Regions from separate parts of the Streptomyces sp. NPDC041784 genome, predicted to be linked through region 2. Evidence: riboswitches for the same ligand, from Rfam matches in the RefSeq annotation. Region 2 holds a riboswitch; each other region holds the start of a gene.

Region 1 (9,640 bases), on a different contig from region 2:
CTGCCAGGGGCCGGGGGAGGTCCACGGCTGCCAGCGGAGCTGGTTCATCAGCTCGCCGGTGGCCGGGTTGCGCACGGTGTAGCCGGGCAGGCCGTGGGCGCCCGGCGGGAGACCGGTGCCGACGGAGGCGAGGGAGGTCGCGGTGGTCGCCGGGTAGCCGGCGGTGAGCGGGCGTCCGGTGCCGCCGCGCGAGGTGCCGAGGAGCCCGTGCAGATAGGGCGCCTCGTCCGGGTGGGCCTTGATCTGCTCCCAGCCGAGGCCGTCGATCAGGAAGACACAGTTGCGGTCGGCCGGGGTCAGCTCCCCGATCGCCGCGGTCGTGCCGGGTACGCCCATCCCGGCGGCCAGGGTGGGCAGCAGATCGGCGAGGGAGCCGGTGCCGTACTCGGGGACGGGGGCGGAGGCGACGGGGAGGGGTTCCGGATGGTCCCAGGCTGGCTGCGCCATCAGCGGGTCAGATCCGCGGTGGCCTCGGAGAGCGCCTGCGCGAAGGCGAGCGCCTGGCGCACCGTCTCCGGGCCGTCGCCCGCCTCGCTGACGCGCAGGCTGAGGTCGTCCGCCGTCGAGTTGCCGGTGTAGCCGTGGTCGGCGTCGCAGTTGGGGTCGCCGCAGGCGGCCGGCTCCAGGTCGATCCGGGAGACGGCGCCCCAGCCGATGGTCAGCACGACCTCGCGGGGCAGGGTGCCCGGGGTGTACGACTCGGGGTTGGCGACCACCCGGCTGACCACCACCGAGGAGATCCGGCCGAGCTTCACGGACTCGGTCGACGTCGTGGCGTACGGCGTCGGGGAGGTGGTGTCGGCGGCCTGCTCGTCGGTGTGGCTGACGATGAAGCGGTTGCCGGTGAGGACCAGCACGGTCACATGCCGGCGGACCTCGTTCTGGTCGAACGTGGTCTCCTGGTGGACCAGGTACGACGAGATGGGCTCGCCGCCCACAGCGGCCTCCACCGCCTCGGCCACGAGGGCCGGGTAGTAGCCGCTGCGCTCGATCGCCGCGCGCAGCCCCTGGGTCGTCGTACTGGTCTTGGCCATGCCGTCCATCCTAATCCGTGGGTAAGGGCGGTCCGGGCCAGTCAAGGGCAACCCCGGCGGTTGCGACAGGGGCCGGTCCCTCTCACCGGGCCGGCGGCCGTGTCTCACCTCGCCGGAGGCCGCACCCACGGCGCGAACCGCCGGCCGGGCGCCGGGTCCGCGCTCCAGTACCTCTGGACGTGTTCCTGGACGATCTCCATCCGTTCCGCCGCGACCAGGCAGGGCACGGGCTCGGCTCCGCCGGCGTCCGCCTCGAACGCGACCACGACGGGCGGCGCCTCGCCGAGCCGGCGGGCCAGCCGCAGCAGCTCGTCGGGTGTGGGCTCCCGGAAGACGGGGTCGTGGAAGGCGGCGGGGCACGCCACGAAGGCCGGGTCGCCGAAGACCAGCTCGAGTCCGTGGTGGTACGTGAGGTCGTGGCCGGCCGCAAGCCGGAACTCCGCGGGGCCCCAGGCGATCACGTCCCAGTCCCACCAGGAGCCCTCGGGGAGCGCGAGGGCGGTGGCGCGCTGCTCCATGTCCGACCCCTCAGTACGCCGGCAGGGTCCGCGGACCGAGGTCGTCGCGCGCGGGCGGCGGGGCGAGGCGGACCGAGGCGCCGAGGACGCTCAGGCCGTGCGGGGCGACGACGACGGGTTCCAGGGTGACGGCGACGACCTCGGGGTGGTCGTCGACCAGCCGGGAGACGCGCAGCAGCAGCTCCTCCAGGGCGGGGGTGTCGACGGGGGTCGAGCCGCGCCAGCCGAACAGCAGGGGGGCCGTGCGGATCGCGCGGACCAGGGAGGTCGCGTCGCGGTCGGTGACCGGGACCAGGCGGTGGGCCATGTCGCCGAGCAGCTGGGAGGCGGCCCCGGCGAGCCCGAAGGACAGCACGGCGCCGGCCGCCGGGTCGATGACCGCGCGCACGACCGTGTCGACCCCGCGCGGGGCCATCGCCTGGACGACCGGGCGCAACTCCTCCGGCTTCCCGAACAGCTCCGTCAGCTCGGCGTACGACCTCCGCAGTTGCTCCTCGTCCGCGAGGTCGAGGCGGACGCCGCCCAGGTCGGCGCGGTGGCGCAGGTGCGGGGCGGTGGCCTTCAGGGCGACGGGGTAGCCGAGGGAGGCCGCGGCCCGTGCCGCGTCGTCGGGAGTGGGCGCGGGGATCGCGCGGCGGGTGCGGATGCCGTAGCAGCCGAGCAGCTCGCACGTCTCCTCGGTGCCCAGGGTGAGGCCCTGCCCGCGCGCGAGGAGCCCCTCGATGAGCCGGGCGGCGCCCTTCTCGTCGATGTCCTCGTACTCGGGCACCTTGCCGGGGTCGGCGGCCTCGCGGCGCCACCGGGCGTACTTCACGGCTTCGGCGAGGGCCCGCACGGCGCGTTCGGCGGCGGGGTAGGCCGGGATGAGGTGAGCGCCCTCGGGTGCCTCGACGGCGGCGCGCGGCTGCGGCCCGCCCTCGGAGGCCGTGGCACGCGCGCGTGCGGCCGCTTCGGTGCGAGGCGCGGTGCTCGTCGCCGCCGACAGGGCCGCCGCGAGGCCGCCGAGCTCCACGTGGACGACGAGGACCGGCTTGGCGGGGGCGGCGGCCGCGGCGGAGCGCAGTGCCTCGGCCAGTTCCGCGTCCCCGGGGGAGGTCTCGCCGATCGCGGGTATGGCCGTGACCACCACCGCGTCGCACGTCTCGTCGGCCAGCGCCCGGGCGAGGGCCGCGTGGAAGTCCTCGGCCGACGCCTCCGTCGTGAGGTCCAGCGGCGGCAGCGGGCGCAGCCCCTCGGAGAGGCAGGCGTCGTACGTCAGCAGCCCCAGGGACTCGGAGTTGCCGAGGATGGCCACCCGGGGCCCGGTCGGCAGGGGCTGACGGGCCAGCAGCAGGCCCGCGTCGACCAGTTCGGTGATGGTGTCGACGCGGATCACCCCGGCCTGGCGCAGCAGCGCGGAGACCGTGGCGTACGGCAGCCGGGTCGCGCGGACGGCGTGTCCCTGCGGGGCGGAGCCGGCGCCCTGGACGACCACCAGCGGCTTCGCCGCGGCGGTGCGCCGGGCGAGTCGGGTGAATTTGCGCGGGTTGCCGATGGACTCCAGGTACATCAGGGCGACATCGGTGTCGGGGTCGTCGTACCAGTACTGGACGACATCGTTGCCGGAGACGTCCGCGCGGTTGCCGGAGGAGATGAAGGTGGAGACGCCGGTGGTGCCGGTGACGCCGCCGCCGCGCCGGTGGAGGCGGGAGAGCAGGGCGATGCCGATGGCGCCGGACTGGGCGAACAGACCGATCCGGCCCGGGCGGGGCATCTCCGGGGCCAGGGAGGCGTTGAGCCGCACCTGCGGGGAGGTGTTGACGACGCCGAAGGCGTTGGGGCCGATGATCCGCATGCCGTACGCGCGCGCGTGCCGGACGAGCGCGCGCTGGCGCTCGCGTCCGTCGGGGCCGCTCTCGGCGTAGCCGGCGGAGAGGACCACCAGTCCCTGGACGCCGTGTTCGCCGCACTCGGTGACGACCTCGGGCACCTGCTCGGCGGGGACGGCGACGACCACCAGGTCGACGGGCTCCTCGATCTCGCGCACGGAGCGGTGGGCGGGCACGCCGTCGAGGTCCTCGAGATCCTCGGGGAACGCCTTGTTGACGGCGTACAGGCGCCCGGTGAAGCCGGCCTCCCTCAGGTTGCCGAGGACGCTGCGGCCGACGCCGCCGGGGGTGCGGCCGGTGCCGACGACGGCGACGGAGCCGGGCACCAGCAGGCGCCGTACCGAGTGGGCCTCGGCGCGCTGTTCCCGCGCGCGCTGCACGGCCAGGGAGCGCTCGGTGGGCTCGAGGCCGAACTCCAGGCGGACGACGCCGTCCTCGAAGCTGCGCTTCTGGGTGTAGCCGGCGTCCGTGAACACCTTGATCATCTTGGTGTTGGCGGGGAGCACCTCGGCGGCGAACCGGCGGATGCCGCGCTCGCGGGCGACGGCCGCGATGTGTTCGAGGAGGGCGGAGGCGACGCCACGGCCCTGGTGGGCGTCCTGCACGAGGAAGGCGACCTCGGCCTCGTCGGCCGGTGCGGAGGCGGCCATGCCGTCGGCGCCAATGCGGTCATAGCGTACGGTTGCGATGAACTCGCCGCCGACCGTGGCCGCGAGTCCCACCCTGTCCACAAAGTCGTGGTGCGTGAAGCGGTGGACGTCCTTTGCGGACAGTCGCGGGTAGGGCGCGAAGAAGCGGTAGTACTTCGACTCGTCCGACACCTGCTCGTAGAAGCTGACCAGGCGCTCGGCGTCATCAACGGTGATGGGGCGGATGCGCGCGGTGCCGCCGTCGCGCAGCACCACGTCGGCCTCCCAGTGGGCGGGGTACTCGTGCCGGTCCGAGGCGCTCTGCATGGGGCCCAGAGTACGGCTCGCGTACGACAACGGCGCGAGGCAGTCTGTGGAGGACGGAGGTCGGATCGAGGCCGCGATCCGACGACCACCACCAGGGGAACGGGACGCATGACCCGTTCCTCTCAGGCTTCACGTGTGGAACACTGGTCTAGACAACATGAGAACCGAAGGGCAGCAACACATGGCTGAGCGCCGCGTCAACGTCGGCTGGGCCGAGGGCCTCCACGCCCGCCCCGCTTCCATCTTCGTCCGAGCCGCCACGGCCGCAGGCGTCCCGGTAACGATCGCCAAGGCCGACGGCAACCCCGTCAACGCGGCCTCCATGCTGGCCGTCCTCGGCCTCGGCGCCCAGGGTGGCGAGGAGATCGTCCTCGCCACCGACGCCGAGGGTGCGGACGCCGCCCTCGACCGGCTGGCGAAGCTGGTCGCCGAGGGTCTCGAGGAGCTTCCCGAGACCGTCTGAGTTCCGGGTCGAGTCACACGCCGAGCCGCGTCGCCCTCAGGGGCGGCGCGGCTCCGCGGTTCCCGGCCGGCTTCCGCACAGCCGCCCAGGGCAGCTCAGGGGGCTCAGGCCGGGTTCACCGGGCCGGGCCAGCGCCGGGTACGGCTTTCACCGGGCCGCGTTTTCGCCGGGCCGGTGTTTTGCCGGGCCGGGCTGTCGCCGACCCGGCGAGGAATTACCGGCGGCATACCCGGAAACCCGGACCCGGGCATGCGAAGAGCGCGTCACCGGAATTTCCGGGCGCGCAACGAAAAGGGCAGCGGAAATACCTCTCCGCCAAATATCCCTTCTTTGTATACGGCCCCCGTGTTAATGCCGCAGACCCGTCATGTTTACGGGAGGTTGCGAAGTCCTCACACGGTCGGCGCGCTCGGTCCCGCCGGAAAAGCGCAGCCGGTGCACGGCCGTCGCGCGCTCGGTGTGCAGCGCCGTGACCGCCCGCGCGCGCTCGCCGTCGCCGCGCGCCACCGCGTCCACGATCGCGCCGTGCTGGGCCCAGGACTCCACCGGGTCGGCCGGGGCGTCCACCGCGTACATCCAAGCGATCTTGTGCCGGAGCTGGGTGAGCATCGAGGTCAGGGCATGGCTTCCGGAGGCCTGGGCGAGCGTCTCGTGGAACCAGCCGCCCAGGGAGCGCAGATCCTCGCTGTTGCCCCTCCTGGCCCGCTCCTGGCCCAGCCGGACCAGTCCGCGCAGCACCTTCAGATGGGCCTCGGTGCGCCGCTGGGCGGCCCGCGCGGCCCCGAGCGGTTCCAGGAGCATGCGCATCTCCAGCAGGTCGGCCGCCTCGTGCTCGGTCGGCTCCGCGACGCACGCGCCCGCGTGCCGCCGCGTGACGACGAAGCCCTCGGCCTCCAGGGTGCGCAGCGCCTCGCGGACAGGGACCCGGGAAACACCGTAGCGGCGGGCGAGAAGTTCCTCGGTGAGGCGGCTGCCGCGCTCGTAGACACCCGCGACGATGTCGTCCCGGATCGCCGTGCACACCGAATGCGCCGGAATACGCATGACCGACCTCCGCCTTAATCCCCGTGAAACGTCGACGATTGACGTGTGTTCCGTGACTCTATTGCAATGAGCCGGAATTTCCGACGGCGGGCCGGAATCCAGGGATATTTTTTGGACAGCGGGGTCCCGAAAACGACGAAAGCCCCGGCCGAGGGGGCCGGGGCTGCACGATCTGTCGCCGTGTGTCGTCAGATGTTCACGCCGTGCGCGCGGAGGTAGGCGACCGGGTCCATGTCCGAGCCGTACTCCGCCGTCGTGCGGGCCTCGAAGTGCAGGTGCGCGCCGGTGACGTTGCCGGTCGCGCCGGACAGGCCGATCTGCTGGCCCGGGGTGACCTGCTGGCCCACCGAGACGCCGATGGACGACAGGTGACCGTACTGGGTGTACGTGCCGTCGTTCATCTTGATGACGACCTGGTTGCCGTACGCCCCGCCCCAGCCGGCCTCCACGACGGTGCCCAGGCCGACCGCGTGCACCGAGGTGCCGCTGGCGGCGTGGAAGTCGACGCCGGTGTGGCTGCCGGAGGACCACAGGGAGCTGCTGGCCTGGTAGCCGGTGGACACGTAGGAGCCGCTGATCGGCAGCACGAACGTGTTGAGGCGCTTGCGCTCGGCCTCGCGGGCGGCACGCACGCGTGCCTCGCGCTCCTCCTCGGCCTTCTTGGCGGCAGCCTCGCGGGCGGCCTCCTCGAAGGCGGCCTCCTTCTGCGCGACGACCTGGTCGTCGATCTGCTCGGCGACGGCCTCGCCGGCGGTGACGACGGGGATCAGCCCGGTCTGTTCGGGGGTGGGCTCCGCGGCGAAGGCCGGGGAGGAGGCAACGGTGGCCATGACACCGGTGGTGGTGAGCGCCGCCACACCCGCCGCGCGGGCGGTGGTGCGCTGCATCCGGCTGGGACGACGGTGCTTCCCGGTGGCGCAGGTGAACGCCATGAAGTTGAGCGGTCCTTTCCTTCCTTCTCGCCTACCGGGTTAGCTGACGGGTTCGGAGCAGGAAGGTCTCCTACGGGCCCCCTCGCGTTCGCGCGGGCGTCCGATTCACCCCAGGGACTGCACAGAGTGGGTCCCCGGCTCCCCTGGCTCGCGCCGTACGGGGACTCGGCGATGACTGTCCGGTGCCGCGGATGCGGCGCACTGCCCGACGAACAGCCCGCATGACGCTATGCGCCGCCGCTTTCAATCCTCAAACGGATCACGGTTTTTGTAGCGCACGCCACAGGCCAGACAGGCAGCCTCCGCATCAATTCGGACATCTGAGGGCCCTGGTGACCTCTCCGTCCCCCAGGGCCCCCACACGCGTGTGCCGTTGTGCGCGGCTACTCGGCGGAGACGACCTTCACCTCGCCGATCCCGAGGGCCTCCACGGCCTCCTTGATCTGGGAGGCGTCGCCCACGAGGACGGTCACCAGGCGGTCCACCGGGAAGGCGCTCACGGCGGCCGCGGTGGCCTCCACGGTGCCGGTCGCGGCCAACTGCTGGTAGAGCGTGGCCTGGTAGTCGTCGGGCAGGTACTGCTCGACCTGGTCGGCGAGCGTGCTCGCGACGGCCGCGGCGGTCTCGTACTTCAGCGGCGCCACTCCGACCAGGTTCTGCACGGCGACGTCGCGTTCGGCGTCGGTGAGCCCCTCGGCGGCGAGGGTGCGCAGCACCTTCCACAGGTCGTCGAGGGCCGGCCCGGTGTTCGGGGTGTCGACGGAGCCGCTGATGGCGAGCATCGCGGCACCCGTGCCGTCCGGGGCGGAGCGCAGGACCTGGCCGAACGCCCGCACGCCGTAGGTGTAGCCCTTCTCCTCGCGCAGGACGCGGTCCAGGCGGGAGGTGAGGGTGCCGCCCAGGCAGTACGTGCCGAGCACCTGTGCCGCCCACACCCGGTCGTGCCGGTCGGCGCCGATCCGGCCGATCAGCAGCTGCGTCTGGACGGCACCCGGGCGGTCCACGATGACGACCCGGCCGGCGTCGTCGGCGGTCACCGGCGGAACGGGCCGCGGCTGGGCCTGAGAGCCCGTCCAGGCGCCCAGGGTGTCGCCCAGCAGCGCCTCCAGGTCGACGCCGGTGAGGTCGCCGACGATCACGGCGGTGCCCGTGGCGGGCCGGACGTGCTTCTCGTAGAAGGCCCGTACGGCGGCGGAGTCGATCTTCTCGACCGTGTCCGCGGTGCCCTGGCGGGGCCGCGACATGCGCACGGTGGCCGGGAACAGCTCCTTGGACAGTTCCTTGGCGGCGCGGCGGGAGGGGTTGGCCAGCTCGTGCGGGATCTCGTCCAGGCGGTTGCGGACGAGGCGCTCGACCTCGCTGTCGGCGAACGCGGGCGCGCGCAGGGCGTCGGCGACCAGGCCGAGCGCCTTCGGCAGACGCGAGGCCGGGACCTCCAGGCTCAGGCGGACACCGGGGTGGTCTGCGTGCGCGTCGAGGGTGGCACCGCAGCGCTCCAGCTCGGCGGCGAACTCCTCGGCGGAGTGCTTGTCGGTGCCCTCGGAGAAGGCCCGCGCCATGATCGTGGCGACGCCGTCCAGACCGTCCGGCTCGGCGTCCAGGGGCGCGTCGAGGATGACCTCGACGGCGACGACCTGCTGGCCGGGGCGGTGGCAGTGCAGCACGGTCAGGCCGTTGTCCAGCGTGCCGCGCTCGGGCGCCGGGAACGCCCACGGCTTGGCCTCGCCCGCGTGGGGCTGCGGGTGGAACTCCATCGCGGCGAGCTCGGTCACTGGGCCGCCTCCTCGTTCTCGTCCTGGTCGGCGGTGGCTTCGGGGGCGGTCGGCTCGTAGACGAGCACCGCGCGGTTGTCGGGGCGCAGGCGGGCCTTGGCGACCTCCCGCACCTCCTCGGGCGTCACCTCCAGCACGCGCTGGACGGCGGTCAGGGCGAGCTGCGGGTCGCCGAACAGGACGGCGAAGCGGCACAGTTCGTCCGCGCGGCCGGCGACCGTGCCGAGCCGGTCCAGCCACTCGCGCTCCAACTGGGCCTGGGCGCGTTCCATTTCCTCGGCCGTCGGGCCCTCCTCGGCGAACCGGGCGAGTTCCTCGTCGATGGCGGCCTCGATGACGGGCACCTCGACGTCCCCGGACGTCTTCACGTCCAGCCAGCCCAGGGAGGGGGCCCCGGAGAGCCGCAGCAGGCCGAAGCCGGCCGCGACGGCCGTACGGTCGCGGCGCACCAGCCGGTTGTACAGGCGGGAGGACTCGCCGCCGCCGAGGGCGGTGAGCGCCAGGTCGGCCGCGTCGCACGCGCGCGTGCCGTCGTGCGGCAGACGGTAGGCGGCCATCAGGGCGCGGGCCGGGACCTCCTCCTCGACGATCTCGCGCAGCTGCTCGCCCATGACCTCGGGGAGCGCGCCGTCGCGCGGGGCGGGCTTGCCGTCGTGGGCGGGGATGGAGCCGAAGTACTTCTCGATCCAGGCGAGCGTGCGCTCCGGGTCGATGTCGCCGACGACCGACAGGACGGCGTTGTTGGGCGCGTAGTACGTGCGGAAGAAGGCGCGCGCGTCCTCCAGCGTCGCCGCGTCCAGGTCGGCCATCGAGCCGATCGGCGTGTGGTGGTAGGGGTGGCCGTCCGGGTAGGCGAGCGCGGTCAGCCGCTCGAACGCGGTGCCGTAGGGGACGTTGTCGTAGCGCTGGCGGCGCTCGTTCTTCACCACGTCGCGCTGGTTCTCCATGGACTCGTCGTCCAGGGCGGCCAGCAGGGAGCCCATGCGGTCGGCCTCCAGCCAGAGGGCGAGCTCCAGCTGGTGGGCGGGCATGGTCTCGAAGTAGTTGGTGCGC
Region 2 (9,640 bases):
GGATACCCCTGCTGGTACGGGGGCTGCCCGTACGCCACCGCCGGCATCGGGTTGACCTTCTTGTCGAACACGGCGAACAGGATCAGCCAGGTCGCCACCAGCAGGGTCACGATGACCGCGATGCCCATGAACGCGTCGCCGTCATCCTCGGCGGTGGTCACGGCCCACGGCAGGGTCACGCACTCGTACAGGGCGAACGCGGCGAAGGCGCCCCAGTCCGAGGGGAGACCGCGGCGGATCCCCACGTAGAGGAAGGGCACCCAGACCAGCAGGCCCAGCGAGCACCACGCCAGGGCCGTCCAGGCCACCCGTTGTATCCAGCCGCCCGGCAGCCGTCTCTCCGCGCCCGTCGTCATGGCTGTCGTCGTCATCCTCATCGCCCCCCAAGTCGGCAGGGGGCCAGGGTAGGCCACGAACGTGCCGCGGCAGGCCGCCCCTCCTTTACCGTGACATGAGCGAATCTTGTGGCGATGGGGAACCCGTGTTTCCCGATCGCGGGGACGGCACCGGTTACGGTGCGAACGCTTCGTACGTACATGACATGCGAACGCGTGAACGAACATTGGGGTGGGAATGGCCGAGCACCGGCAGTCCAGGAAGCGCAGATACATCACGTGGGGCGTGGCGGGCGCCGCCGTGCTCGCGGGCGCCGGCATCGCGGCGCAGACGTCGATGGCCGCGACCACCTGGCCCGCGCAGAAGACGTACACCGGCCGGGCGTTCGACACGTGCACCGCGCCCTCGCTGTCCGCGATGAAGGCATGGAAGACCGACGGCTTCTACGGTGCCGCGGCCGTCTACATCGGCGGCAAGAACCGCGGCTGTGCCCAGCCCAACCTCACCGCGTCCTGGGTGAAGTCGGTCAACACCGCCGGCTGGAAGCTCATCCCGCTCTACGTCGGCGCCCAGCCGCCCTGCCAGACCAGCGCCAACCCCGAGAAGCTCACCGCCGCCACGGCCGCCTCCCTCGGCGCCACGGACGCGGCGGACGCGGTCGCCAAGGCCTCGGCGCTCGGAATGAAGGCAGGCAGCCCGATCTACCTCGACATGGAGCCGTACGACATCACGAACAAGTCGTGCAACGACGCCGTGCTGACGTACGTGCGTTCGTTCACCAAGACGCTGCGCGCCAAGACGTACCGCGCCGGGTACTACGGCTTCAGCAGTTCCAGCGCCAAGGCGATCGCCACCGCGACGGACAAGACGGACCTGCCGGGCAATCTCTGGTACGCGCTGTGGGACAAGCAGAACACCACGACCGCCGACTGGCCGTGGGGCGCGACCCAGTTCACCAACCACAGCCGGGGTCACCAGTACATGGTCAACAGCAAGGAGACGCGGGGCGGTTACACCATCACCGTGGACCGCGACGCGTGGGACGCCCCGGTCGCCCTGATCGGCTGACCCGGACCGCGCGGGTGCGGGGCTGACCCGGGTACGCGGCTGACCCCTCGTACCGACGAGCGGGCGGCCCGCGGGCGCGGCGGTGCCCGAAGTCCTGGTGAATCGTTGGTCGAATGGGTTGGCCCCAGGCGCCCCACTGCCTACCATCGATCACCGCAAGACTTTGTGCACCGTCGCACAATCTCCTCGGGAGGTTTCCTTGCCCCGCCGTCGCCGTCGCACCGCGCTTCTGCTGTCCGCCGCGATCGCGGCCGCCCCCCTCCTCACCGCCTGCGGGAACGACGCGCATCCCGGCGCGGCGGCCGTCGTGGGCGACCAGCGGATCACCGTCTCCCAGCTGGAGAACCGGGTGAACGAGGTCCGCGCGGCCCAGCGCGCGGCGGTCCCCGACGACACCCAGTACGCACAGGTCGTCGCCCAGACCGGCAGTCTCACCCGCGACACCCTGCACGGCATGGTCCTCGACCGGGTGCTGCACCGGGCCGCCGAGGACGCGGGGATCACCGTCAGCCGCAACGAGGTCCAGCAGATGAGGGCCGGCCTGGAGCAGCAGGCGGGCGGCGCGAAGGGCCTGGAGACGACATGGCTCCAGCAGTACGGCATCCCGCCCCAGCGCCTCGACGACAACCTGGGCCTCCAGCTGGAGGCCCAGAAGCTCGCCACGAAGCTCGGCACGGACACCAGCCAGCAGGTCTTCTGGGACACCCTCTCCAAGGCGTCCAAGGAACTCGGCGTCGACCTCAACCCGCGCTACGGCAGCTGGGACCCGAAGAAGGTCAGCCGGGTGGACGCCCAGACGCCGTGGGTACGGGAGATCACGTCCGCGGGAACCCAGCAGCCGACCTGACGACATCACCGGCGGGTCTGCCTGACGACGTGACCAGCCGGTCTGCCTGACGATATGACCGACCGGCCCGTCTGACGATATGACCGGCCGATCGGTCTGTGGACAACGGGCGAGGCGGCCGGCGGGCGTGGGTTACGTTCGAGGTGTGAACGATGTGACCGCACCCACCGGCTCCTCGACGGGCCGCGTCGTCCTGCTCACCACCAGCCACCGCGTCGCCCCCGGCCTGCTCTCCTGGCCCGCCTGGCAGGCCCTGCGCACGGCGGACCGCGTGCTGTGCGCGGACGGCGCGCATCCGCAGCTGCCGTATCTGAGGGAGGCGGGCATAGCGGTCGAGGAGACCTCCCCGACTGCCGAGGCCCTGGTCGCGGCCTGCGCGGACGGCCGCACGGTCGTGGTCGTCGCGACGGGCGAGGGCGAACCGGCCCTCACCGACGGCCTGGCCCGCCTGGCCGGCTCCGGCCGGGTGTCGATGCCCGAACTGGAACTCCTGCCCGCCTCCTACGACCTCCCCGGCGCCCGCCTCCTCGACCTCGTCCAGGTCATGGACCGTATCCGCGCCGAGTGCCCCTGGTCCTCCCAGCAGACCCACAAGGGCCTGGCGAAGTACGCGGTCGAGGAGTCGTACGAACTGGTCGAGGCGATCGAGGACGGCGACCACGACGAACTCCGCGAGGAACTGGGCGATGTCCTGCTCCAGGTCGTCTTCCACGCCCGCATCGCCGAGGAGGACGAGGAGTCGCCCTTCTCCGTCGACGACGTGGCGGCCACGATCGTCACCAAGCTCATCCACCGCCACCCCCATGTCTTCGGCGACGCCACGGCCACGACCCCGGAGGAGGTCAAGGAGCACTGGCTCCGCACCAAGGCGGTCGAGAAGCGCCGTGCGTCGGTGACGGACGGCGTCCCCCTCCACCAGCCGGCCCTGGCCCTGGCCTCCAAACTGGCCTCGCGAGTCCGCTCGGCCGACCTGGACGTCCCCCTCCCGGCCGTCGAGGGCATCGGCTACGACCTCCTGGCCCTGGCCGCCCGCGCCGAGTCGGAGGGCGTCGACCCCGAGGCGGCCCTGCGCGCGGCGGCCCGGGCCTACCGGGACGCGATCCGGACCACCGAAGGGGTGGTGGGTTAATACGGCGGGCCTCTGAGCGGGCGTCGAGGCGCGGAGGCCTGTACGAACGGGAGTTGGCGGCCGAGGTGACTGAACCGCGGCTCGGCTCGCGAGGGCGGCCGAATGCCGTTCCCCGGCCGCCGCCACCCGGCGCACCGCCCTCCCCCCAGCCCTCCCCCCAGCCCCCCAGCCCTCACCCTCCCAGTCCTCCCCACCGCCCTCCGCAAGGCCCTCGCCAGGAACCCCGCTACCGTCGAGGAGTGACCAGCAAGCCCACCCCCGCCACCCCCGCCCCGGAACTCTTCACCTGGGAGTTCGCCACCGACCCCTACCCGGCCTACGCCTGGCTGCGCGAGCACGCCCCCGTGCACCGGACGCGGCTGCCGAGCGGGGTGGAGGCCTGGCTGGTCACCCGGTACACGGACGCCAAGCAGGCCCTCGCGGACCAGCGGCTCTCCAAGAACCCGGCGCATCACGACGAGCCCGCGCACGCCAAGGGGAAGACCGGCATCCCCGGGGAGCGCAAGGCGGAGCTGATGACGCATCTGCTGAACATCGACCCGCCGGACCACACCCGGCTGCGGCGGCTGGTCAGCAAGGCGTTCACACCCCGCCGGGTCGCCGAGTTCGCGCCCCGGGTGCAGGAGCTGACCGACCAGCTCATCGACCGGTTCGCCCGGGAGGGCGGCGCCGACCTCATCCACGACTTCGCCTTCCCGCTCCCCATCTACGCCATCTGCGACCTGCTCGGTGTCCCCCGCGAGGACCAGGACGACTTCCGGGACTGGGCGGGCATGATGATCCGGCACGGGGGCGGGCCCCGGGGCGGGGTCGCACGGTCCGTGAAGAAGATGCGCGGCTATCTCGCCGAGCTGATCCACCGCAAGCGCGAGGCCCTGCCCGCCGAGCCGGGCACCGGCGAGGACCTCATCTCCGGTCTCATCCGCGCCTCCGACCACGGCGAGCACCTCACCGAGAACGAGGCCGCGGCGATGGCCTTCATCCTGCTGTTCGCCGGCTTCGAGACCACCGTCAACCTCATCGGCAACGGCACCTACGCCCTCCTCACCCACCCCGAGCAGCGCCGCCGCCTCCAGGACTCCCTGGCCACACCCGACCGCACCCTTCTGGAGACCGGCGTCGAGGAACTCCTGCGCTACGACGGCCCCGTCGAACTGGCCACCTGGCGCTTCGCCACCGAGCCCCTCACCCTCGGCGGCGAGGACATCGCCGCCGGCGACCCCGTCCTCGTCGTCCTCGCCGCCGCCGATCGCGATCCGGCCCGGTTCACCGACCCCGACACACTCGATCTCTCCCGCCGCGACAACCAGCACCTCGGCTACGGCCACGGCATCCACTACTGCCTCGGCGCCCCGCTGGCCCGGCTGGAGGGCCAGACCGCCCTGGCCACCCTCCTCACCCGGCTTCCGGACCTCCGACTCGCTGTGGATCCGTCCGACTTGAGGTGGCGCGGCGGGCTCATCATGCGCGGACTGCGCACCCTGCCGGTCGAGTTCACGCCGGTGCGTGACGGAGCGATGTCCGCTCGGTGACTGACCGCACGTCAACCGGAGTGTGACGGTCCGGCGAAGCGAAGGTGACCGACTCTCACGTCTGTGATCTTCACGTGATCTGCGCGGCATTAACTTGTGACAAGTGATCGTCTGCCGATACGTTCACTCGTCAGCGCGGCCCATGCGATTGCATCCGCACCGCCGCCGCGCCGGTCAGTGCTGTCCAGAGAAAGGCCCCCGCATGCTCTCCGGGAACGGTCGTCACCGTCGCCCCCGTCAGGCTCCGGCCCTCCTCGTGGCCGCGGGCGTGACCGGCTCCGCCATCGCCATCCCGCTGCTCGGCGCCTCCGGAGCGAGCGCGGCCGACGGCACGGTGTGGGACAAGGTGGCGCAGTGCGAGACCGGCGGCTCCTGGAGCGCCGACAAGGGCGACGGCGAGTACGGCGGCCTGAGCCTCACCCAGGACGACTGGGAGACGTACGGCGGACTCGACTACGCCGACAGCCCCGACCTGGCCAGCCGTAACCAGCAGATCGCCGTCGCGCAGGAGCTCCTCGCGGCCGAGGGGGTCGGCGCGTGGGGCACCTGCGGGCTGACGTCCGGGCTGACCGAGGAGTCGGGCGCGCTCGACGTGGACACCGGCGTGGCTGACGACTCATCCGGTTCCTCCGGTTTGTCCGACCTGTCCAAGGGGTCGTCCAACTCCTCGAACTCCGACAAGTCCGGTAAGTCCGACAGCTCCGGTACGTCCGGTGACACCGGTGACACCGGTGACTCCGATGCGGACTCGTCCGCTGATTCCTCGAAGGATTCGCCGAGTTCGTCCCCTTCGTCCTCTTCCTCCTCCGCTGCCGAGGGCGACTCGGCGGCCTCCGACGGCTCCGCGAAGCCGGGGGACGCACAGGCGGACGACAGCTCGCCCACGGCAACCCCCGAAGCGGACGAGTCGGACAAGTCGGTGCAGGACGTCGGTTCTTGGGACCTCGTCGACACCGGCTCCCTCGGCTCCGGCCGCCACCGCGGCACCACCGCCGACGAGGCCCTGATCGACAACACCACGACCGCGTCCTCCGGCCGGCATGCCGCCTCCGTCTACACGGTCCTGGAGGGCGACTCCCTCGTCTCCATCGCCGACTCCCTTGGCCTCGACGGCGGATGGCGCGCCCTCTACGCCGAGAACCGGGACCTCATCGGTGCCGACCCGAGCGACATCACCCCCGGTCAGACGCTGGACACAGGGGTTCAATAGGGCGGGAACGCCCAGAAAAACACCGGGAGTTCACGTCACACTTCGCGCCGAATGTCCGGTTTGGTGAAAGTGTGGGATGAGTCTCAGAAGCCCTGATCGTCTTTGGAATTCCGCCGATCGCGTGTCTACGGTCGGGACCGCTCGGCAATCCGAGCCCCGGCCGTCGCAACGCCGAATCCTGCCAGTGGCAGTCCGGGAACAGTCGTCGCGTCAAGCGCCGTAGGCAGGAGCGGGGGACCCAAGGTAAGTGCCGGGCGCAGCGGTTGACGCTGGATCCGGCTTGGGGTGAAGCCGTGCGCCGCAAGGTGCGCGGCCGGGCAACTCAACCGGCCCGAACCCGACAGCTCACCTCGCAGGCGTCGGTGAGGGGATCCACCATGCTGTTTTCCGGTAAGGGCAAGCACCGCCGTCCGTCCAGGACCACCCGCGTCGCCGCTCTGGCGGGCGTCACCGGTGTCGCCATCGCCGCCCCGCTGATGGCGGCCGGCAACGCCTCCGCCGCCACCGCCTCCGAGTGGGACGCGGTCGCCCAGTGCGAGTCCGGCGGCAACTGGTCCATCAACACCGGCAACGGCTACTACGGCGGCCTTCAGTTCTCCGCCTCCACCTGGGCCGCGTACGGCGGCACCGCCTACGCCTCCCGCGCCGACCTGGCCTCCAAGGCGCAGCAGATCACCGTCGCCGAGAAGGTCCTCGCGGGCCAGGGCAAGGGTGCCTGGCCGGTCTGCGGCGTAAGCCTGTCGAGCACGCCGTACAGCGGTGGCAGCGCCTCGACCGGCTCCGGCAGCCCCTCCTCGTCCTCCTCGGACAGCGCCGCCTCCCGCTCCACCGAGCAGCAGACCGCCTCCCGCTCCGCCGAGCGCCCGGCCGCCACCAAGAGCGAGCAGAGCACCAAGACCGTCACCACCCCGACCGGCAAGAAGGTCAAGAAGGGCGACGGCGAGTACAAGGTCGTCAAGGGTGACACCCTCAGCACCATCGCCGAGAAGCGCAAGGTCAAGGGCGGCTGGCAGAAGCTGTTCGAGCTGAACAAGGACGTCGTCCAGGACGCCGACCTGATCTACCCGGGCCAGCAGCTGCACCTGAAGTGACCCCCCGGCCGGGTCGTCGTCCCCCAGTGACACCCGGCCCCCAGCGGGACCACAGCTTCCCCACAAGCGGGTCCCGCACACTGAAGACCTCGTGAGGGTCACCCCCGTCCCCACGGGCCCCCGCTCCGGTGCGTGTTCCCCCGTACGCACCGGGGCGGGGTTTTTTCTGCCCCGTAACTTCGCCTCCGCGCCACCCGCCCTTTGTTCCGGACGGAAACAATAGGTACGGTCTCTCTGTCCACGGGGCGGTCGGTCGGCTGCCGAGGCCCCGAAGACGGTTAGGCTCTAGTCGCAAGGCCCACGCGGCCCCGCACAACCAGCGTCACATCCCAAGAAGGAGATGCTCGTGCCGTCCATCGACGTCGTCGTAGCCCGGGAAATCCTCGACTCGCGAGGCAACCCCACCGTCGAGGTCGAGGTCGGCCTCGACGACGGCAGCACGGGTCGTGCCGCCGTTCCCTCCGGTGCCTCGACGGGCGCCTTCGAGGCCATCGAGCTCCGCGACGGTGACCCGAACCGCTACCAGGGCAAGGGTGTCGAGAAGGCCGTCCTCGCCGTCATCGAGCAGATCGGCCCGGAGCTGGTCGGCTACGACGCCACCGAGCAGCGCCTGATCGACCAGGCCATGTTCGACCTGGACGCCACCGACAACAAGGGCTCGCTCGGCGCCAACGCCATCCTCGGCGTCTCCCTCGCCGTCGCCCACGCCGCCTCCGAGGCCAGCGACCTCCCGCTCTTCCGCTACCTGGGCGGCCCCAACGCGCACCTGCTGCCGGTGCCGATGATGAACATCCTGAACGGCGGCTCGCACGCCGACTCCAACGTGGACATCCAGGAGTTCATGATCGCCCCGATCGGCGCGGAGTCCTTCTCCGAGGCCCTGCGCTGGGGCACCGAGGTCTACCACACCCTCAAGAAGGTCCTGAAGTCGAAGGGCCTGTCCACCGGCCTCGGCGACGAGGGCGGCTTCGCCCCGAACCTCGGCTCCAACCGTGAGGCCCTCGACCTCATCCTCGAGGCCATCAAGGAAGCCGGTTACGCGCCGGGCGAGCAGATCGCCCTCGCGCTCGACGTCGCCGCGTCCGAGTTCTACAAGGACGGCAAGTACCAGTTCGAGGGCAAGGACCGCTCGGCCGCCGAGATGACGGAGTACTACGAGGAGCTCGTCGCGGCCTACCCGCTCGTCTCCATCGAGGACCCGCTGTTCGAGGACGACTGGGCCGGCTGGAAGGTCCTCACGGACAAGCTCGGCGACAAGGTGCAGATCGTCGGCGACGACCTGTTCGTCACCAACCCGGAGCGCCTGGCCCGCGGCATCGAGGACGGCGCCGCCAACGCCCTGCTCGTCAAGGTCAACCAGATCGGCTCGCTGACCGAGACCCTGGACGCCGTCGAGCTGGCCCAGCGCAACGGCTTCAAGTGCATGATGTCCCACCGCTCCGGCGAGACCGAGGACGTCACCATCGCCGACCTGGCCGTCGCCACCAACTGCGGCCAGATCAAGACCGGCGCCCCGGCCCGCTCCGAGCGCGTCGCCAAGTACAACCAGCTGCTGCGCATCGAGGAGATCCTCGACGACGCCGCGGTGTACGCCGGCCGCAGCGCCTTCCCCCGCTTCAAGGGCTGACCGGCTGACCCGAACCGGGTCAAGGCTTAGCCAGTCGTACGTACGTCCCCGTACCCGGTCCCGTACCGTGTGCGGGGACGTACGCACGTGAATGGGGAGGCGGAGAGCCGATGGCCGTCAAGGACCGGGACCGTTTCTCCACCACGACCAGGATCCGGCTGCTCGGCGAGCAGACCGCGGCCCGGGTCTACCGCTCCCAGACCAAGCGCCAGGCCCGCCGCTCCCGCCTCACCGGCCGCGCGGCCCTGCTGGCGCTGGTGCTGTGCACCCTGATCGTGGCCCTGGCCTACCCGATGCGGCAGTACGTCTCCCAGCGCGCCGAGATCGCCGATCTGGAGCGGGAGAAGCGGCAGGCCAGCGAGCGGGTGGAACAGCTGCGCGACCTCAAGGCACGCTGGCAGGACGACGCGTACGCCGAGCAGCAGATCCGGCAGCGGCTGCACTATGTGATGCCGGGGGAGACCGGTTACATCGTGATCGACCCGGACGCGGCCAAGCAGTCCCGCGCCGACCTCGGGGCGGCCGACCGCCCCTGGTACTCGAACGTCTGGGACGGGGTCGACAAGTCCGACGCCTCCGACCAGTGAACCGACAGAGAGATTTTCGTACAGGCATGGAAACTGCCCCGCCGACCACTCCGCGCACCGAGCCCACCGACGCCGACGTCGAGGCCTTCAAGCAGCAGCTCGGCCGGCCGCCGCGCGGACTGCGCGCGATCGCGCACCGGTGCCCGTGCGGACAGCCGGACGTCGTCGAGACGGCCCCCCGCCTCCCCGACGGCACGCCCTTCCCGACGCTGT
Region 3 (9,640 bases), on a different contig from region 2:
GGTCCCGCAGCTGGCCGGCCTTGTCGGGGTTGTTGGACAGCAGGTCCAGGCGGCCGATGCCCAGGGCGCGCAGCATCTGTGCGGCGGCCGTGTAGTCGCGGTCGTCCTCGGGCAGGCCGAGGGCGGCGTTCGCCTCGTAGGTGTCCAGGCCCTGGTCTTGGAGGGCGTACGCGTCGAGCTTGTTGTAGAGGCCGATGCCGCGGCCCTCCTGGCGGAGGTAGAGCAGCACGCCGCCGGTCTCGGCTATGCGCTCGACGGCCTCGCGCAGCTGGGGACCGCAGTCGCAGCGGGCGGAGCCGAAGACATCGCCGGTCAGGCACTCGGAGTGCAGCCGGACCAGCGGGATCTCGCCCGGCTCGCCGAGAACGACGGCGAGGTGCTCCTGGCCGTCGGCCAGGCCGTGGAAGGTGACCAGCTCGGCGTCGACGGAGTAGCCGTCGGGGAAGCGGAGCGGTACCCGGACGCGGGCACGCTGGGTGGCGGCAGGGGTGTCGGGCATGCGGGTCTCCCGGTTCCGGTGGGCCGTGAACAGTGCCGGTGTTCTGCTTCAGATTTGAAGCAGATCCGGCGAAACGAGACCCTACCCCATGTTTTAAAATTGAAGCAACTGGTTTGTGGGGTGACTCATGAGGTGACTCGTGGTGCGCCTCGTCGACGCCTCGTGGACGCCTCATGCGCGCCTCATGCGCGCCCTATTAGGTCCCGGAGCACGGCGACGAACGCCGGCGCCACGGCAGATCCTCGGGCCCGGCCTCGCCGCCACCGCCCTGGAACCCGCGCGCGACCTGCGTGAAGATCTCCTCCAGCTGTCCCACCTGTTCCGGGGTGAGCCGGTCGAAGAGGGCGGCGCGGACCGTCTCGACATGGCCGGGCGCTGCGTTCTCCAGTACCGCCATGCCTTCGTCCGTCAGGACCGCGACGCTCCCGCGCTTGTCCCAGCGGCAGTCCTCGCGCCCCACCAGCCCGTCCTTCTCCAGACGGGACACGGCGTACGTCAGCCTGCTGCGGGTGATCTTCAGCCGCTCCGCGAGGTCGGTCATCCGCAGCCGCCGCTCCGGTGTCTCGGAGAGGTTGGTCAGGATGGAGTAGTACAGGTGGGGCATGCCGGCGTCCTGCTGGAGCTGCCGGTCGATCGCGTCCTCCAGGAGGAGGTAGCCGGCCATGTACGCGCGCCAGGCGCGCTGCTCCTCGGGTGTGAGCCAGCGGGTCGTCATGCACCCAGTGTAGGTTTGTTTCAAACTTGAACCAAGAGCTTGAGTCAAGACCCGTCGTCCGAACAGCCGAAGAGAGCCGCGCCGATGCCGTACCCGCACGTCCTGCTGTCCGCCGCCGTCTCCCTCGACGGCTTCCTGGACGACACCACCCCCGAGCGCCTGCTCCTCTCCAGCCCCGCCGACTTCGACCGCGTCGACGCGGTACGGGCCTCCGTCGACGCGATCCTGATCGGCGCCGGCACCATCCGCGCCGACAACCCCCGCCTGCTGGTGAACTCCCCCGACCGCCGCGCCGCCCGGGTCGCCGCGGGCCGGCCGGAGTACCCCCTCAAGGTCACCGTCAGCGGCTCCGGCGACCTCGACCCGGCGGCCCGGTTCTGGCACACCGGCGGCGAGAAGGTCGTGTACACGACGGAGAAGGGCGCCGCGCGGGCCCGGGCGCTCGGCATCGCGGCGGACGTCGTCCCGCTCGGCCCCGAGCTGGACTGGCGGCGGCTCCTCACGCACCTGCACGACGAGCGCGGGGTCCGCCGGCTCATGGTCGAGGGTGGCGGGACGATCCACACCCAGCTGCTCCGGCAGGGCCTCGCCGACGAACTCCAGCTCGTCCTCGCCCCGCTCCTGGTGGGCGACCCGGACGCGCCCCGCCTCTTCGGCCCCGGCGCCTACCAGGGCGGACGCCTGCGGCTGACCGAGACCCGGCGGATCGAGGACGTCGTCCTCATGCGCTACGAGCCCACCGCCCCCGGCACCGGAGACGTCCCCGCCGCCGCCGACCGGCACTGGCTCGCCCTCGCCTGCGAGCTGGCCGCCCAGTGCCCGCCGTCGGACACGGCGTTCAGCGTGGGCGCGGTGGTCGTGGCCGCCGACGGGACGGAACTGGCGCGCGGCCACTCCCGCGAGGCCGGCGACCCGCATGCGCACGCCGAGGAGGCCGCCCTCGCCAAGCTCGACCCCGCCGACCCCCGGCTCGCCGACGCCACCGTCTACAGCAGCCTCGAACCCTGCGCCGTCCGCTCCTCCCGGCCCACGCCCTGCGCCCGGCTCATCCTCGACGCGGGTGTGCGGCGGGTCGTCACCGCCTGGCGGGAGCCCGACACCTTCGTGACGGCCGCGGACGGCAGCGGTCTCCTCGCGGCCCACGGCGTCGATGTCGTCGTCCTGCCGGAGTACGCGGAGCGGGCCCAGGAACCCAACCGCCACCTGCCCGGATAAGCGATGTGCTTTCCGCCCCGTGGATAGCGTAGAGTGGTGTTCATCGCCGCGGGGTGGAGCAGCTCGGTAGCTCGCTGGGCTCATAACCCAGAGGTCGCAGGTTCAAATCCTGTCCCCGCTACTGATATCCGAGGGCCGGAATCCTTAATCAGGGTTCCGGCCCTCGGTGTTGTGTGCTCTCCCCATTCCCTCACTCCCTGTGATCGGCCGACCGCTCTGTGCATAACGAGTGAGTCACCATCAAAACGCGGGTGACTACTGAACGGTTCCCGGGGTAAGAGCGCCGCCGGTCAACTCGCCCGTTTTTCATCGTTCATGGCCCGAAAGTCCAGGCCGGAAAAGTAGTTGATCAAGTGGAACAGCTTGGAAACCCGCCCCCAGGTCTATTAACGTTCGATAACGCAGCGCGGTCGTCCCAGCCGTCACAAGAGTCGGCTCCGTGCGCACGCGCCGAATCCCGCAAGGGAACCGGGGAACCACCACCTTGGGGTGAATCGCACGGAAGCCGCCGTGAACTCGCAGAGTCACGAACGGTATACGCGCGTAGGAGACCTTCCCGCTCCGAACCCGTCAGCTAACCCGGTAGGCGACGGAAGGAAAGGAGTACGCCCGCGTGGCGTCCAACCGGCCTGCCCCCGAAGCCCCGTTCGTGCCGAGCCAGCGGTCCACCGAGACCCTCGCCTATGGCAGCTACCGCACCGACGAGGGCCCCTGGGAGGAATGGAACCCCACTGCGGAGTCCGTTCGCCCGGTCCGGGGCAAGCACCGGGTCGCCAAGCAGCGTGGCGGCGGGTTCGCCCGTAGCTCCACCGTTCTCGGCGTCGGCGTCATAGCCGCCGTCAGCGCGGGCGGGATGGCCAGCGCCAACACCGGCAAGGCCCCGGTCTCCATCTCCATGCCGGACCTGCCCAACGTCGGCTCGCTCATCTCCGACGACGAGCCCGTCCAGGACGCCGCGCCCGCGCTCAGCACCTTCGGCAGCGTCGCCACCGAGGCCGACGACGACACCCAGAGCGCCACCGACGCCGGCGAGGCCCTGCGCAGCCGGATCATGGCCCAGGCCGAGTCGCAGCAGACCCAGATCGAGACCAAGGCCGCCGAAGCGGCCGCGGCCGCCGTCGCCAAGGCCGAGGCCGACGCGGTCGCCAAGGCCGAGAAGGAGGCGGAGGCCAAGGCCGCCGCCGCCAAGGAGAAGGCCGAGGCGGAGGCCAGGGAGAAGGCCGAGGCCGCGCGCCTCGCCGAGCTGGCCAAGCAGTACACGCTGCCGACCTCCTCGTACACCATCACCTCGACCTTCGGTCAGGCCGGCCCTTACTGGTCCTCCGGCTACCACACCGGCCTCGACTTCGCCGCCCCCACGGGCACCCTGATCAAGGCCGTGCACAGCGGCACGATCACGTCGGCGGGCTGGGACGGCTCGTACGGCTACAAGACCGTGCTCACCCTCGACGACGGCACCGAGATCTGGTTCGCCCACCAGTCGTCGATCAGCGTCAGCGTCGGCCAGAAGGTCGCGACCGGCGATGTCATCGGCCGCGTCGGCGCCACCGGCAACGTCACCGGCGCCCACCTCCACCTGGAGGTCCACGCGGGCGGCAGCGCGGAGGGCATCGACCCGGCGGCCTGGCTGCGCAGCAAGGGCCTCAACCCCTGAGACAGCAGCTCCTGACCAGTCCCCGGCGGCCCTGACGACACCCCCCCGACGTCAGGGCCGCCGGTCTGTCTCCCCCCGCACCCATGGCGCCCGCCCGCTCCGGCGGCGAACCGTCCGTGCCCCTACGACTGATAGGGGTTGTGGACGGGATGAGGCGCCGCCGGATATCCGTAAGCCGCCGGATAGCCGTATCCGTACGCTGCGGGATGCCCGTACCCCTGGCCCTGCCCGTACACCCCGTACACCGGCCACGGCGCCACCGGGACCCGGACCGGCGGGGCCGTCATCCGGGCCGCGTGGTCCAGGGCGGGGCGGGCGACGTCCTTGCGCCGCCACAGCTCGTTCAGCAGCTCCCGTTCCCGTACGACGAAGTCGGCGCCCGCCCGCCCGCGGCGGCCCCGGTGCCGCAGGAACGCCAGGGACGTGGCGTACGCCTCGTACTCGGCCACCGCCCGCGCGGCCGGCCTGCCCAGGTGCTGTCGGGCGTACTCACGGGCCAGCCGCCGGGCCCGCATCGAGCCGAGCGCGAACGGCTCGGCCGGGGTGAGCCAGCCTGCCGCCGTGTAGGCGGGCAGCTCCTCGCGCACGGTGCGCAGCTCCCGCTGGCGCGTCCAGACCACCAGCCAGGTCAGCAGGCCGAACGCGGGCACCATGAACGACGCGTACACCGCGAAGAACCCCAGCTCGCCGAAGGTCGCGGAGCCGTTCCACAGGGCGTGCATGCCCATCGCGAGCAGCAGTCCGCACAGGGGGAGCAGCACGCGGCGCAGCCGCTGGCGGTCCCCGGAGAACGCGGCGATGCCGAAGCCGATGCCGGTCAGGACGGTGAAGAGGGGGTGCGCGAACGGTGACATCACGATGCGCACGAAGAAGGTCGCGGCGGTGACCGAGGCGATGCCGCTGTCGCCGGTCAACTGGTCGGTGCCGAAGGCGGTGCCCAGGTAGAGGATGTTCTCGGTGAACGCGAAGCCGGTGGCGGTGACCCCGGCTATGACCACCCCGTCGACGATCCCGGTGAAGTCCCGCCTGCGGAACAGGAAGACGAGCAGGACGGCCGCCGCCTTCGCGGACTCCTCGACGACCGGCGCTATGACCGTCGCCCCGAGGGTGTCGGCGCTGGACGGGTCGGCGGTCGCGGTCGCTATCCACCGGGTCGCGAAGCTGTTGGCGACGATGGCTATCAGCGCCGCCGCGCAGGCCCCCCAGGCGAACGCGAACACCAGGTTCCGCCAGGGTCCGGGCTCCACCCGGTCCAGCCACCGGAACGCGGCGACCAGCAGCGGCACCGGCAGCACCGCGAGCCCCAGGCCGACCAGGAACCCCTCGGTGCCGGTCTGTTCGCGCACCAGCGCCAGGATGACCAGCCCGGACAGCGCGAGCAGGGTGATGAGCGCCCCGTAGCGCACCCATGCGCGCTGCCACCAGTGCGCGTGCCGCAGCGCACCGTCCGGGGCGGGGCCGCCGGGGCGCGGGGGGTACGGCGGAAACGGGGGACTGATGGCCACGGCATCGACCCTAACGAGGGAGAGGACTGTGGTGGAGGGGGTTTCTGGGTCAGTGGTCCCCGTGCTGTACGCGACGGAAGAGCAGGTCGTTCACCACATGACCCTTGTCCAGCCCCTGCCCCTCGAAACGGGTCAGCGGCCGGAAGTCGGGCCGCGGCGCGAACCCGCCGTCGGCCCGGGTGTTCTCGAAGCGGGGGTGCGCGGTGAGCACTTCCAGCATCTGCTCCGCGTACGGCTCCCAGTCGGTCGCGCAGTGCACGATCGCCCCCGGCCGCAGCCGCGTGGCGACGAGGTCCAGGAACTCCGGCTGGATCAGCCGCCGCTTGTGGTGCCGCTTCTTGGGCCACGGGTCGGGGAAGTACACCCGCAGGCCGTCGAGCGAGTCGGCCGACAGCATCTCCCGCAGCAGGATGATCGCGTCGCCGTTGGCCACCCGGACGTTGGTCAGCCCGTTGTGGTCGGCGAGGTTGAGCAGATTGCCCTGGCCGGGGGTGTGCACGTCCACGGCGAGGATGTTGGTGCCGGGGTCGGCGGCCGCCATCTGCGCGGTGGCCTCCCCCATCCCGAAGCCGATCTCCAGGACCACCGGCAGGTCGTTCCCGAACAGCTCGGCGAGATCGACGCGGCGCCCGTCGATGTCCAGGCCCCACTTCGACCACAGCCGCTGGAGGGCGTCGGCCTGCCCGGCCGTCACCCGGCTCCGCCGGGGCTGGAAGCTCCGGATCCGCCGCTCGAAGTGCGACCCGGCGGGGTCGGCCATCGGCCCGTCGGGAAACCGGGGCTCCCCCTTGGCACGGGTGTGCCGCACGGAGACACCGGGGACATGGTCGGCACCACCCGGGACACCGGGCGCGCCAGGGGTGCCAGGCGTGCCGGGGACGGGCCGGGAGGCTTCGGGAGAGTCAAGGAATTCAGACACAGTGGGGACGATTTTACGGCGCCCAACCGTGCGGGTGCCGCTCACCGGGCGTCCAGCACCCCCAGCGCCCGCCGGGCCACCTCCCGCCCGATCGGCAGCGAGGCCGTCGCCGCGGGCGAGGGCGCGTTCAGCACGTGCACCGCGCGCGGCCCCTCCTGTATCAGGAAGTCGTCCACCAGCCCGCCGTCGCGCAGCACCGCCTGGGCCCGCACCCCGGCCCCGGCGCGCACCAGGTCCGCCGGCTCCACCGCCGGCAGCATCCGCCGCACCGCCGTCACGAACGCGCCCTTCGACACCGACCGCCGCAGCTCCCCGGCCCCGTACCGCCAGTGCCGCCGGCCCATCCGCCACACCCCGGGCCACGCCGCCGTCGCCAGCGCCTCCCGCGGCCGTACGACACCCCAGCCGTACCCCTCGCGGGCCAGCGCCGGCACCGCGTTGGGCCCGACGTGCACACCTCCGTCGATGCCCCTGGTCAGATGCACCCCGAGGAACGGGAACGCGGGGTCGGGCACCGGATAGACCAGGCCCCGCACCAGAGCGGACCGGGTCAGCTCGTAGTACTCCCCGCGGAACGGCACGATCCGCGCCTCGGGCTCGTCGCCCGTCATCCGGGCGATCTCGTCGCAGTACAGCCCGGCGCAGTTCACCAGCACCCGGCCGCGTACGACGTCCCCGCGCGCGGTGAGCACGGCGACGCCCCGCTCGGGCCGCCGGTCGATCCGGACGACCCGCTCGCCGTAGCGGATCTCCGCGCCGGACGCCTCGCCGAGCCGGCGGGCGACCGCCGAGAAGTCGCAGATCCCGGTCGAGGCCACATGGATCGCGGCGAGCCCCCGCACCTCGGGCTCGTACTCCGCGATCTGGGCGGCGCCCAGTTCCCGCACCGCTATGCCGTTCTCCCGGCCGCGCTGGACGAGCGCGTGCAGCAGGGGCAGCTCGGCGCGGTCCGTGGCGACGATCAGCTTGCCGGTGACGGCGTGCGGGACGCCGTACTCCGCGCAGAACTTCGTCATCTCGGCGGCGCCCCGCACCGCGTACCGCGCCTTCAGCGAACCCGGCCGGTAGTAGATCCCGCTGTGGATCACCCCGCTGTTGCGCCCCGTCTGGTGCCGGGCCGGCCCGGGCTCCTTCTCCAGCACCGTCACGTGCGTCCCCGGCGCGGCCCGCGTGATCGCGTACGCCACTGACAGCCCGACGATGCCCCCACCGACGATGAGCACGTCACAGTCGTACGCAATGGTCCGCACCTGCACCACCTCCCGCGTTCGATAGTGCACTGCACCACTGACAGTGCCTTCAAACGCGGGGGACCGCGGCCGGCCCGGGGCGGTTCTTTCAGGCGGGGGCCATCAGCAGCGGCCGAGCCCGTTCCCGCAGCTCCACCACCCGGGGCTCGTCCCCGTACGGTTCCAGCCGGTGCAGAAGATCCTTCACGTACTCGGTGGTCCGGGCGGAGGAGATCCGCCCGGCGACCTCCACCGCCCGCACCCCCTGCTCGCACGCCGCGTCGAGGTTCCCCGACTCCAGTTCGGCGACCGCCGAGACCACCAGCCGCAGCCCGTGCGAGCGCACGAACTCCTCGGTCGGCTGCGACAGCGCCTGCTCCGTGAAACGGCGGACCTGGCGCGGCAGCTTCAGATCGCGGTAGCACTCCGCGGCGTCGGCGGCGAACCGGTCGTAGGAGTAGAAGCCGAGCCAGGACGGGTCGTGGTCGCCCTCGCGGGCCCGCTCCAGCCAGCTCTCGGCCGCCTTGAGAGCCGCCCCGGCGGCCTGCGCGTCCCCCGCACGCGCGTGTGCCCGGGCCTCGACCAGGCGGAAGAAGCTCATCGTGCGGGCCGTCGCCAGCCCCCGGTTGCGTTCGAGCGCGGCCTGCGCGAGATCGACGCCCTCGTCGCCGAAGCCCCGGTAGGTCGCCTGGAGCGACATCGATGCCAGCACGTAGCCCCCCAGCGGCACGTCCGCCGCCGCGCGCGCGAGCCGCAGCGCCTGGATGTAGTACCGCTGCGCCGCCTCCTGCTGGCCGGTGTCGAAGGCCATCCACCCGGCCAGCCGGGTCAGTTCGGCGCTCGCCCCGAACAGGGCGCGGCCGACCTCGTCGGAGTACGCCCCGAGCAGCAGCGGCGCCGCCTCCACCCGCAGGCACTCCGGCACCATGGACGAACGCCAGTCGCCGCCTCCGTACTTGGAGTCCCAGCGCCTGGCGTCCTCGGCGGCCTCCCGCAGCTTCTGCACATCGCTGTGGCCGACTTTGAGCGGTGCGCCGGACCCCTCCAGGGAGAAGGCCTCGCGTGCCACCGAACTGTCGGCCGGGGTTATCAGCCAACGTGAGGCAGGCGTTGCGTACGCGCTTACTGCGAATGATCCGGCCAGCGACTGCCAGATGCCCCCGGAGCCGGCCCGGCGGCCGGCGAGGTCGAGGCGGTAGAGCTCGGTGGCCGAGCGCACGGCCTGGCCGACGTCCCTGGGGAAGGCGAGGCCCACTTCGGGCGCGGGGTCCGCGTCCGCCAGGCCGATCTCGTGGAGCGGCACCGGGCGGCCGAGCTTCTGTCCGATGGCGGCCGCGATGAGGTGCGGCGCGGCACCCTGCGGCACCATGCCCTTCGACACCCAGCGCGCCACGGACGTCTTGTCGTAGCGAAGAGTCAACCCGCGTTGAGCGCCAAGGTCGTTGACGCGTCGCGCGAGTCCTGCGTTGCTGATTCCCGCGAGGGCGAGAACGGCGCCGAGCTTTTCGTTCGGCCCGCGTTGCTCCCTGGACATTGCGCCACCCCTCGACACAGACGGCTGCCGCACTGGCATAACCACGCGGCATTCGTAAACCCAGCGTAGTTCGCCGCATCCCAAGCGTTAAGGGGCATTCTTCCGGATGGCGGGATTGTGGTCCGTACTGAAGTGCGGGCTTCGGTACGGTCTGTCGCGGCGTGCTCCCGCTGTGTGGCCGTGCGCCCGTGTGTGCGCTCTTCTCCGGCCACCGGGGGAGCGGTTCCATGGGCCGTGCGTGGGTCGGCCCGCTGTACTGGATCCAGTGGGCTGGGGGACACCGCCGCCTTCATCCCCGCGGGCGGCGGAACGGTCCGGGAGGCGGAGTCCGTCTCCCGGGCCGGCGCTGCCCGTCCAGGGCACGCGCGTG

The links. Region 2 has a riboswitch for cyclic di-AMP ahead of ACZ6D7_RS12685 (transglycosylase family protein). Riboswitches for the same ligand answer to the same signal wherever they lie in the genome.
Region 1: it holds a riboswitch for cyclic di-AMP, as region 2 does, so the genes downstream of both, ACZ6D7_RS28070 (M23 family metallopeptidase) here and ACZ6D7_RS12685 (transglycosylase family protein) in region 2, are expected to answer to the same signal.
Region 3: it holds a riboswitch for cyclic di-AMP, as region 2 does, so the genes downstream of both, ACZ6D7_RS45855 (M23 family metallopeptidase) here and ACZ6D7_RS12685 (transglycosylase family protein) in region 2, are expected to answer to the same signal.

Annotation. Positions count from the first base shown of each region.
Region 1 covers NZ_JBVJAB010000014.1:62,754-72,393, forward strand. The annotation lists gene ACZ6D7_RS28040 (alkaline phosphatase family protein) at 1-447, opposite strand, end outside; gene ACZ6D7_RS28045 (DUF5998 family protein) at 447-1,043, opposite strand; gene ACZ6D7_RS28050 (hypothetical protein) at 1,139-1,552, opposite strand; gene ACZ6D7_RS28055 (bifunctional acetate--CoA ligase family protein/GNAT family N-acetyltransferase) at 1,563-4,376, opposite strand; gene ACZ6D7_RS28060 (HPr family phosphocarrier protein) at 4,558-4,839, shown strand; gene ACZ6D7_RS28065 (GntR family transcriptional regulator) at 5,188-5,883, opposite strand; gene ACZ6D7_RS28070 (M23 family metallopeptidase) at 6,072-6,815, opposite strand; cyclic di-AMP (ydaO/yuaA leader) riboswitch at 6,830-6,996, opposite strand; gene ACZ6D7_RS28075 (M16 family metallopeptidase) at 7,199-8,587, opposite strand; gene ACZ6D7_RS28080 (M16 family metallopeptidase) at 8,584-9,640, opposite strand, start outside.
Region 2 covers NZ_JBVJAB010000005.1:94,121-103,760, reverse strand. The annotation lists gene ACZ6D7_RS12715 (hypothetical protein) at 1-371, opposite strand, end outside; gene ACZ6D7_RS12710 (glycoside hydrolase domain-containing protein) at 574-1,404, shown strand; gene ACZ6D7_RS12705 (SurA N-terminal domain-containing protein) at 1,604-2,251, shown strand; gene ACZ6D7_RS12700 (nucleoside triphosphate pyrophosphohydrolase) at 2,397-3,380, shown strand; gene ACZ6D7_RS12695 (cytochrome P450 family protein) at 3,620-4,912, shown strand; gene ACZ6D7_RS12690 (transglycosylase family protein) at 5,115-6,122, shown strand; cyclic di-AMP (ydaO/yuaA leader) riboswitch at 6,328-6,496, shown strand; gene ACZ6D7_RS12685 (transglycosylase family protein) at 6,500-7,213, shown strand; gene eno (phosphopyruvate hydratase) at 7,554-8,840, shown strand; gene ACZ6D7_RS12675 (FtsB family cell division protein) at 8,951-9,427, shown strand; gene ACZ6D7_RS12670 (DUF501 domain-containing protein) at 9,454-9,640, shown strand, end outside.
Region 3 covers NZ_JBVJAB010000057.1:16,334-25,973, reverse strand. The annotation lists gene ACZ6D7_RS45875 (GTP cyclohydrolase II) at 1-499, opposite strand, end outside; gene ACZ6D7_RS45870 (MarR family winged helix-turn-helix transcriptional regulator) at 696-1,214, opposite strand; gene ACZ6D7_RS45865 (dihydrofolate reductase family protein) at 1,299-2,429, shown strand; tRNA gene ACZ6D7_RS45860 (tRNA-Met) at 2,477-2,550, shown strand; cyclic di-AMP (ydaO/yuaA leader) riboswitch at 2,868-3,033, shown strand; gene ACZ6D7_RS45855 (M23 family metallopeptidase) at 3,043-4,083, shown strand; gene ACZ6D7_RS45850 (PrsW family intramembrane metalloprotease) at 4,206-5,588, opposite strand; gene trmB (tRNA (guanosine(46)-N7)-methyltransferase TrmB) at 5,638-6,507, opposite strand; gene lhgO (L-2-hydroxyglutarate oxidase) at 6,549-7,766, opposite strand; gene ACZ6D7_RS45835 (MFS transporter) at 7,846-9,270, opposite strand.